2 linked regions of the Ciceribacter thiooxidans genome follow. The protein of the gene in region 2 interacts with the protein of the main gene of each other region in a pairwise test. Links are inferred from orthologs where the notes say so. Each region holds a gene or a part of one and is shown on either strand. Other genes may lie near its edges.

The links. Proteins that work in one complex are often made in the same cells at the same time.
Region 1: the proteins of H4I97_RS07370 (region 2) and ung interact in binary tests that used the Escherichia coli proteins (3 or more experiments, as listed by UniProt). The link is inferred for Ciceribacter thiooxidans from one-to-one orthologs.

Annotation. Positions count from the first base shown.
Region 1 is NZ_CP059896.1:753,884-758,335, forward strand. The notes cover bases 1,448-4,331. They hold ung (uracil-DNA glycosylase), read left to right. Parts: upstream 1,448-2,479; coding sequence 2,480-3,184; downstream 3,185-4,331. Other genes in these bases: H4I97_RS03465 (DedA family protein), read right to left, coding at 1,448-2,022; H4I97_RS03470 (hypothetical protein), read right to left, coding at 2,019-2,375; H4I97_RS03480 (aldehyde dehydrogenase family protein), read left to right, coding at 3,273-4,331. Also shown: H4I97_RS03455 (VOC family protein), read left to right, coding at 1-46; H4I97_RS03460 (ceramide glucosyltransferase), read right to left, coding at 98-1,288; more of H4I97_RS03465, read right to left, coding at 1,417-1,447; more of H4I97_RS03480, read left to right, coding at 4,332-4,452. UniProt on the Escherichia coli protein: Excises uracil residues from the DNA which can arise as a result of misincorporation of dUMP residues by DNA polymerase or due to deamination of cytosine.
Region 2 is NZ_CP059896.1:1,553,979-1,559,417, reverse strand. The notes cover bases 1,099-4,014. They hold H4I97_RS07370 (type I restriction-modification system subunit M), read right to left. Parts: upstream 3,383-4,014; coding sequence 1,814-3,382; downstream 1,099-1,813. Other genes in these bases: H4I97_RS07365 (ankyrin repeat domain-containing protein), read left to right, coding at 3,531-4,014; H4I97_RS07375 (restriction endonuclease subunit S), read right to left, coding at 1,099-1,817. Outside these bases: H4I97_RS07385 (DEAD/DEAH box helicase family protein), read right to left, coding at 1-135; H4I97_RS07380 (hypothetical protein), read right to left, coding at 138-662; more of H4I97_RS07375, read right to left, coding at 669-1,098; more of H4I97_RS07365, read left to right, coding at 4,015-4,691; H4I97_RS07360 (hypothetical protein), read left to right, coding at 4,684-5,268; H4I97_RS07355 (DEAD/DEAH box helicase family protein), read left to right, coding at 5,307-5,439. UniProt on the Escherichia coli protein: The subtype gamma methyltransferase (M) subunit of a type I restriction enzyme. The M and S subunits together form a methyltransferase (MTase) that methylates A-2 on the top and A-3 on the bottom strand of the sequence 5'-AACN(6)GTGC-3'.

The sequences.
Region 1 (4,452 bases), 800 kb from region 2 along the record:
CGGCTACAAGATCGAGGTCCTGCAGCGTCACGGGCGCTTCAAGTAAGATGCGACGACCTAGGCCGGGGCGATGCGTCCCGGCCGCACGTCCTGTCCCTCAGTGCCAGGCGGAGCGGAATGCGCGTGCCTTCGCCTTGGTCCGGTCGATCGCATGGCGCAGCCGGTAGGCATTGCGCGGGGAGAGGTGCTGCTGCACGGCCATCGAATGTCCTCGCCAGACGAAGCCGTTGCCGAACCATGCCGATACCCAGAGAACCGGCAGCGCGAGATCGCGCAGCACGAGGGCGAGGGGTGTGTCGCGGCCGAGCGGCCAGCAGAAGGCACGGATGACGAGAAGCTCGCAACCGTACCAGAGGGCGCCATAGGCGAGCACGGCCGCGGGCGACCAGAGACCTGCGACGCTGCCGGCAATCGCGGCTGCGAACGGGAAGGCGCCGCCGACCAGAATTTCCGGCAGGAAGAACAGCGGAAACGACACCCTCCGCAGGCGTGCCCAGCGAAGCTGCCGCCGCCAGATGCCTTGCCATGTGCGCCGGCCGAGCGGCTGCGGGAAGGGAATGTCGACGAGGCGGACCGAAAGGCCGGCCTCGCGCACGATCTTGGTGGAGGCCGCGTCCTCCGCGACCTCGTCGGCGAGGCGGGCGAAGCCGCCGGCGCGGTCGATCAGGCCGCGGTGGAAGAGCATGGTCTTCCCCTGGGCGAAGCCGAAGCCGATCTCGTCGGCGAGCATCTGCCAGCGCGCCTGGAAGCTGTTCAGCCATGCGGCCTCGACCTCCGCCGCGAACCCGGCCGGTGCGGAGCCGACGGGCGGGGAGCATACCATGCCGGTGTCGGGCTCCCAGCGGGCGAAGAGCTGTGCGAGATAGTCCTTGGGCGCCAGCACGTTGCTGTCGGCGAGAACGATCCAGGGATAGCGCGCCGCCTCCCAGCCCTTGACGAGGTTGTTGAGCTTCGGGTTGACGCTGACGCGGCTGTTTCCGACGAGGAGCGAGGAGGCAACGTCGGGGTGCTCCGCCATCAGGCGCCGTACCAGCGGGATAGCCGGATCGTCGGCGTCCTCGACGCAGAACACGACTTCGTAGACTGGCCAGTCGAGGAGGAAGGTCGAGCGCAGCGTCGCTTCGAGATTGTTCTCGATGCCGCAGAACGGCCGCAGGATGCTGACGGCGGGCCGGGCGGTCTGCGCCGGGTGGGTCGCCTTGCGGGTTCTTGTCTTTCGCCGGTAGATCCAGCCGAGGCTGACGAGGTGGATAAGCAGGGCAGTCGCGCAGAACGTCATGATCAACATGGTCACGATCCTTGTACCATCCGCTGCCTGATACTATCGCCACATGACAATTCTGCAAAAGGGTATTGCCCTCCTGCTACGAAAGATGGGGACGCGGGGGATGAATGCGGATTTGTCTCCGCTACCGGTCAGATGTGGCCGGATTTGCCGCGGCGGAGAACGGTGACGAGGCGCCAGCCGAGGAGAAGCGCCACGATTCCGGCGGCGAGGAAGCCGCTCGCGTCGCCGACGATCTCGGCGATGGCGAGGATGTTGTCGCTGAAGACGATTCCGAGACCGACATGCAAGGTGACCCATACCGCCTCGCCGGCGACGCCGGCCGCGGTGAAATGCGCCCAGGAGAAGCCGGTGGCACCGGTCACCAGGTTCATGTAGGGGCCGAGCGGACTGAAGAGCCAGCGGGTGAGAAAGATTCCGATCGTCGCGTGGCGGGCGATCTCCTGCGTCGCGCGGTCGAGTGCGGCCTTGCCGGCCGGCTTCCTCGCGATGCGGCCGGTGACCGCCCGGCCGGCGAAGCGGCCTGCGAAGTAGCCGATCTGATCCCCGCCGACGGCTGCTGCAAACGCGGTCACGAAGACCGCCATCAGCCCGAAGTCGCCGGCAGCCGCGAAAGAGCCCATCAGCATCATCACCAGAGAGGCCGGAAGCGGCAGTCCCAGGCAGCTCAGGCCGGCAACGGCCGCAAGCAGCGGCAATCCGTAGACGGGGACGAGCGCAAGCAGGGTCTCGCTCATCGGCCGGAGCCACCTTCCCGGAGCCTTGCAATTGCCCGGTCGATCTCGGCGCGGAATTCTTCAGGCTTCACGCCGCGGTCGCGGGCGAGCTGTTCCACCGTCGGGCGCCGGCCGGAGCCGAGCGGGCCAATCCCCAGCGCTTCCGCAAGTGCCTCGCGCGGCAAATCGTAGGAGCGGGCAATATAGCCGATCGTCATCCAGTTCTCGATCGGCTGGTCGCGATGCTCCGGTGCGCTCCAGTAGACGACGTAGAAGGCGAAGCGCGCCGCGAAGAAGAGCGCGAGCGCTGAAGCCGCGACGAAGGCGAGAAGCAGCACGCGGTGTTCGCGCCAGAGGATTGCCGCTCTCTTCATCTCGGTCGTGCCCCATACCGTCCGGCGAGGTTCGCCGGACTTGACTCGGTCCGCCGTCCTCTTTCATTCAGGAGCGAGTTAACCGCAAAAGGCGATGGCCGACAATGAGCGCAGCAGACGTCAGACTGGAGGAGAGCTGGAAAAGGGTTCTCGGGCCGGAGTTTTCCAGTCCCTACATGCAGCAATTGCGGGAGTTCCTCGTCGCCGAGAAGGCGAACGGCAAGAACATCTTTCCGAAGGGTGCGGAATATTTCCGGGCGCTCGACCTGACGCCGCTCGGAAAGGTGCGGGTGGTGATCCTGGGCCAGGACCCCTATCACGGCGCCGGCCAGGCGCACGGCCTCTGCTTCAGCGTCCAGCCGGGCGTGCGCATCCCGCCGTCGCTCGTCAATATCTACAAGGAACTGGAAACCGATCTCGGCATTCATCCGGTCCGCCACGGCTTCCTCGAGAACTGGGCGAAACAGGGCGTGCTGCTCCTGAACAGCGTGCTGACGGTGGAGGAGGCTCGCGCCGCCTCGCATCAGGGACGAGGCTGGGAACGCTTCACCGACGCGGTGATCCGCGCCGTCAATGTGGAGTGTTCCTCGGTCGTCTTCATGCTCTGGGGCTCCTATGCGCAGAAGAAGGCGGCCTTCGTCGATCGCGAGCGCCATCTGGTGCTCAGGGCACCGCATCCCTCGCCGCTTTCGGCGCATAACGGCTTCTTCGGCTGCCGGCATTTCTCCAAGGCGAACGAGTTCCTGCGCTCACGCGGCCTGGAGCCGATCGACTGGCAGCTTCCGGCCGATCCCGTGCTTTCGCAATAAACTGCCGCCGATCGTCTGCCGCCGTGCTTGCGGCCGTCGCCCGCCTGTCGGATAGTGCGGCCCTGTCGTTCAGATAGGGAGCCCGTGCATGAGCAATCGCCTCAAATTCTTCATCGATGGCCAGTGGGTCGATCCGGTCCGGCCGGCGCTGCTCGACGTCATCGATCCTTCGACCGAAGAGGCGTTCACGCAGATTGCCATCGGGTCGGCCGCCGACGTCGACCGGGCAGTGGCGGCGGCAAAGGCGGCATTCCCGGCCTTTGCCGTGACGTCGCGGGAGGAGCGGCTTTCGCTTCTCGAGCGCATTCTCGCCGCTTACAACGACCGGATCGACGACATCGCCGAGGCGGTCAGCCGCGAAATGGGCGCACCGCTTCCCTTCGCCCGTGATTCGCAGGCGACCTCCGGCTCGGCGCATCTCGAAACGACCATCGAGGCGCTGAAGAGCTTCGCCTTCAGCGAGAAGCGCGGGACGACGATGATCGTGCGCGAGCCGATCGGCGTCTGCGCGCTCATTACTCCTTGGAACTGGCCGCTCAACCAGATCGCCTGCAAGGTGGCGCCGGCGATCGCCGCCGGCTGCACGATGGTGCTGAAGCCGTCGGAGATCGCACCGATTACCGGGGTCATCTTCGCCGAGATCATGGAGGCGGCGGGCACGCCGAAGGGCGTCTTCAATCTCGTGCACGGAACCGGTCCGGACGTCGGCCAGCCGATGGCGAGCCATCCCGACGTCGACATGGCCTCCTTCACCGGATCGACGCGTGCCGGCGTCGCCGTCGCCAAGGCGGCGGCCGACACGGTGAAGCGGGTGGCGCAGGAACTCGGCGGCAAGTCCGCGAACATCATCCTGCCGGATGCCGATTTGAAAGTTGCGGTGAGCAAGGGCGTCGCCGGCTGTTTCGGCAATTCTGGGCAGTCCTGCAATGCGCCGACGCGCATGCTGGTGCCGGCCGAGCGCCACGACGAGGCGCTGGCGGTCGCGAAAGCCGCCGCGGAACCCTTCGTCGTCGGCGATCCCCGCTCGCCGGACACCCGGCTCGGTCCGGTGGTCAGCCACGTCCAGTTCGACAAGATCCAGACGCTGATCGAGGCCGGCATCCGCGAGGGGGCGACGCTCGTCGCCGGCGGGCCGGGCCGGCCGGAACACCTCAACCGCGGCTACTATGTGCGCCCGACGGTCTTCGGCAACGTTTCGAACGATATGACCATCGCCCGGGAGGAAATCTTCGGACCGGTGCTCTCGATCCTGCCCTATCGGGACGAGG
Region 2 (5,439 bases):
TTGCACGGCCAGCTCGACCGTTCGCCGGGCATAGAAGGCCGCTGTGCGCGGATCGCCAGCCGCATAGCTCTCCGCCCTCTTGGCGCTCTCGAAGATCTCCGGAAATTCGGCTGCGAGGAAGGCGAAGTTAGACATCGTCAGTCCTTTAATCTCGGGAAATGTTCGGCGAATGCCGCGCGAACCGGCGCCCAGAGTTCCGGATCGACCGTGTGGCGCCAGATGACGGTGTTGAGCAGCGTGTAGCCTACAGCCTTCAGATCCTCAGCCAACTGCTTCTCCATCGCGCCGACAATGTCGCGAAGCGGAAGGTGCTTTTCCATCAATTGCTTGCGAAGCAGCTTATCCTCATGGCTGAAATTCTCCGGCTTCTCGACTTCCGGATAGATCGGGCCATGGGCAACGAGGTCAAAAGTCTGGCAGGTTTCCGGTGGAATGCCGCGCTTCACCAGATGCTTGCGCAAGGCATTCTGGGTCTCAGCCGAACCCAGATGCTGGCCCATGCGGATATAGGCAGGCGAAGCATTCGGGCTCGAATTGTCGCCAGTGCGGCCGACATAAACCAGCTCTTGCCCGTCAGGCGCGACAACCCGCCAGGCATAGAGCCAGAAACCACGCTGCAGCATGGATGGAGGGAGCGTGAGCTTGTGGGTGGCAATCGTCATGGGAGCTCAAAGTTGACCGGAGAAGGCGCGGTGCTGGAGGGAGGTAAACAGGGTTTCTGCCACCGCCGCCGATGGCAATACACGTTGGCGCATTTCAGCCAGTCCCCGAAGCTTTTCCGAAAACTGCTGTTGGAGAGTCTTGGGAGGCGTCGGAATGGAAATGTTTTGCATTTCCTTCGCGTTGATGTTTGCCATTCCCACAATGCTTTTCGCCATGCCGCGCAGCAGCCCCTTACCATAAGCTGAGTTCAAGAAGCTGGCGATGTATTCCGGTGTTGCTCGGTCATTGGTGCGAGCTCGAACTAGGTAACCCGCAAAGGCATAAACCTCGTCCAAGTCAAAAACTGCCGTCTTGCCCACAAGGTCCGCACTATTCGTTCTATTGAACAGTAGGTCCCCCCGGTGAACCGTATACTTTGGCACCTCACGATCGCTTAGATCGATGTATTTAAGATCAGATGTATCTATCCGACCATCGACGGTTATATTCCCCATTCTGAGAATGGGAAAACGGCCGACCTGGCCAGCCTTTCCGCTTGATCCGTAGTTCGCGGATTCGAGCAAATCGCCTATTCGACAGATATCCCACCCCTTGGCATTGCTCGCCGGATCGCCAAACATCTCCAGAAAGATCGATTGGGTGAGGCTGTCGAGCAGCGCGATAGCATGACGGCGCTTGGCGCGCAGCGCATCGGCCTTGTCCAGGATCGCCGCAATCCGCTTCTGCTCATCGAGGGGTGGGAGATCAACCTCCCATGCTTCCATCCCTGCCTTGGTCATATGTATCATAGAGATTCCTCGACCTGCAGCTTTTACTCTCTCAGTTATCGACTGCAGCATATGATAGGCATAGCCTTTATCAAGGCTCGGAGACGGAAGCACTTTCCAAATATGATAGTGGAAAATGGACTTTGGTCCGTTCCACAAGTAAGGACCAAACGTAGCGGACCAAGCAAAAAGTAGATCGCCAGCTTCGCAATATTTTTCCTCTGGCAATAAAATATCCGAGTAGAACCATCTCTCACCACCATTGAGATTTTGTATTCTGATGACGGGCGTGCCGGAAGTTAAAAGCTCTTCTTGCTTATAGGCTCTGCCATTTATGAGGGTAAGGACATCCCCTAACTTCACACGTCGGGCAAAAGCGACACTCACAACATCGCCTCCAGTTCTTTCAGCCCCGCCGCAATTTCATCCTCCAGCGCCAGCAGCTCGGTGATAATCTCCTTTGGCGGACGGTGGTCGGCGGCTTCGTGCACCACTTCCTTGTAGCGGTTGAGCGAGAGATCGTAATCGGCGCCTGCAATCTCTTTGCGGCTGACGGTGAAGCTCTGGCCGGTGCGTGGGTTGTCGCGTTCCGTGCCGTTGCGCTCCTTCCAACGGGCCACGACATCCGGCAGGTTATTCTTGCCATGCTCCTCGGCAGACAAGGCCGCCTTCGGCACGGGGCCGAACTTCTCCTCGCTCACCAGCATCTGGCGCTTGTCATCCAGGCTCATGCCATCGGCCTGCACATCATAGAACCAGACGTGATCCGTGCCGCCGGAATTGGTCTTGGTGAAGAATACAATGGCCGTGGAGACGCCCGCATAGGGCTTGAACACGCCGGACGGCAGTTTCACGATCGCATCCAGCTTGTGGTCATCCACCAGCATCTTGCGGATAGCCTTATGCGCAGCGGAGGAGCCAAACAGCACTCCGTCAGGCACGATGACCGCGGCGCGGCCGCCCGGCTTCAACAGCTTCAGGAAGAGCGCCATGAACAGAAGCTCGGTCTTCTTCGTCTTGACGATGGCGCGCAGATCGGCCGACGCCGTTTCCTCGTCCAGCGAGCCGGCAAAGGGCGGGTTGGCAAGGATCAGCGAATACTTGTCCGCGTCATCGCCATGGGACGAAGCAAGCGAATCCCGGTAGCGGATATCGGCAGCCTCGACGCCATGCAGCTGCATGTTCATCGAGCCGATGCGCAGCATGGTCTGGTCGAAATCATAGCCGTGGAACATGCCGTTATGGAAATGCTCGCGGCTCTCCTTATCGCGAAACAGCGCCTCGTGATTATCGCGGAGATATTCGCCGGCCGCGACCAGGAAGCCACAGGTACCGCTGGCGGGATCGCAGATCACATCCTTCGGCGTCGGCGCCGTCAGCTCCACCATGAGCTTGATGATGTGGCGCGGCGTGCGGAACTGGCCGTTCTGCCCGGCGCTGGCAATCTTGGCCAGCATGTATTCGTAGAGGTCGCCCTTGGTGTCGCGATCGTCCATCGGGATCTCGGCCAGCATGTCGACGACCTTGGCCAGGAGACCGGATGTCGGGATGGTGAAGCGAGCGCCCTTCATGTGCTCGGCATGGGCCGTGCCCTTCTCCGCCATCTCACGCAGGAAGGGAAAGACATTCTCCGAGACGATGAAGAACATGCGCGCCGGGTCATCATTGCGGAACCGCGACCAGCGCAGCATGGCATAGGTAATCTCTTCACTCACCTCGCCGGTGTCTTCATCGCGCACGGTGCGATAAACGCCATCCGGAAAGATCACCCGCTCCATGGGGCGGCCCAGCATGTTGGCCTTGTTCTCCTCGCGCGTCTGGGCCTCGTCCAGCCCGCGCATGAAAAGCAGGTAGGTGATCTGCTCGATCACCTCCAGCGGATTGGCAATCCCACCCGCCCAGAAAGCATTCCAGACCTGATCGACCTTCGAGCGAATTTCACCTGTGAGCATGCTGCATTCCATTTTCAAATCAGATTGGCGCGACTGTAGCGAAAGAGCTGGTGTAGGCAACACCGCGAAAACTATGGACAGGTGAAATGGGCCACCCGATCATAATGCGTGTGTGTATAGGCGGTGATCAGGGGAGCGGTTTCTCAAGATGAGCGAAGACGCGACGGGCGCCCAAGACGCTTTAACGCCAGGGAAGACAGATGATGCTACGGTGGCAGCGATATCGCGCGCCATCGAGGAACGGAACATGGAAGAAGTGCGACGGTTGCTGGATGAAGGTGTCAGCCCCAACATCCTGACCACCGCCGCTTGGTCAACAACGGCATTGATGAAAGCAGCCTCGGAGGGCTGTGCCGACATCATGGAACTGCTGATCGAGAGGGGCGCCGACCTGGAACTGCGCGACAAAGATGGCTTATCGGCACTGGATATTGTTGATTACCGGGGAAATGAGTGGGACGTCGCAGACGTGCTTTTGCGCCATGGGGCTGTGCGCAATCCCAATCTGAAGACCAGCGAGGATGAGCTTAACGAGTACTACGAGGCACGGGAGCGGCTACAGTCGGACTATTTCGATGATCGCGTCTACGTGCATGAAATCAACCGTGGCACATCGCGAAGCCTGCTTGGAGGCGAGAGCCGGCAGACATGGGCGGTAATCGCCCGTCGAAATGTGCACCGCTATCCACCCGTGAGCATTGCCGAGTTTGATACCTTTGCGGAGGCTGACGAGTTCCTGCGCCGCGTCTTGCCAGCCACGCCGCGAGTGAGCCTCGGACACCGTCCGCCGGACCCTTTACCGAGTTGGGAGGAGTACCGGGCCTGGGCCGATGGCATCGAAGCAGCGGCTCAGGAAAAAGAAGCAGCAATTCGAAAAAGAATGGAGCTTGCTGCCCTTCTCAAGTGGCCCAAACCGCGCAGCTACAACAAGCACGGAAAGAGACAGCGATACGCAAGCAGCAGCCCACGGTGCCTACAAGAACGCGCAATCCGGGCAGCCATTTTACGAAAGTTCGGAAAGCCCAGGAAGGGGAAAAGGCGACTGATTATGGAGCCGCCTCAGCCGATGACGCGCCTCATCCCTGCCAAGCCTGGCAGGCTGCGGAGCAAAATGGCGCGCGCACAAAATGCAAGGACATTCTTCTGGGACGCCCTGCCTAGAATTCCCCCTCTTAGGAGAGATCTTTTCACAGAGAATCCGCGGCGGACACCAGTTCGGCGCTTGAGCCTAATTGTTCACTCACAAGCACATCTCGCCGTCTCATCGGCCAAGAAGTCACGCAAGACGAAGGGGGACAACAATGCATGAGGAGATAGAAATCGACTATAGTCGGCGCTCTGTGACAGACAGTGGGGAGGCTCAACGACTTGCGAACATCGCCCCGCTGGCGCACCGCGCAGCACAAGACGTTCTGGTCGCCGCGGAGAAGGTCATCCACAAGAAGGGGTTCTTGTCGACGGAGAAGTCCAGGATCACCAATCTTGTGAAGGCGCTATATAAGGTGCATTTCGCATTGGATGAAGATGGTTTCCCGGTGGCTGGTGAGCAGAACATCGGAAGAGCGCGAATGTTCGCCTTCTTCAACCGCTTCGCCCGTGCCTATCCCAACTGGCAAGCGGAGTATGCCCTCCTCAACAGGGTGATCCCCAACATGTACGAAGAGGAGGCGGTTACACCGGCGCCAGCGCCACGACAGTCGGTCGAGAGCACGCCCCGAGTTTCTCACTCCGTCGACGAGCCGACGAATGCGGAGCAGTCTGACGCAAAGGCCATCATCCTCTGCCCCAACTGCCAATGCCGGATGCGCGTGCCGATCGGCATGAGAATTCGCATAACGTGTCGCGACTGCGGCAATCAGTTCATCCAAGAGATCAATCAGGCCTAGGGGCTCGATCAGCCCAGGACGCGCGAGCGGGAGACACCATGAACCTCAGCGAAAGAGACGCACTTGCGGCCTACGGACGGATGCTGAACACCAATGATGTCGAATGTGTCGCGGACCTGCTCGTGGATGATTTCCGCTATTGCTCGCAGGCCGTGCTCACGGAACTCGTCG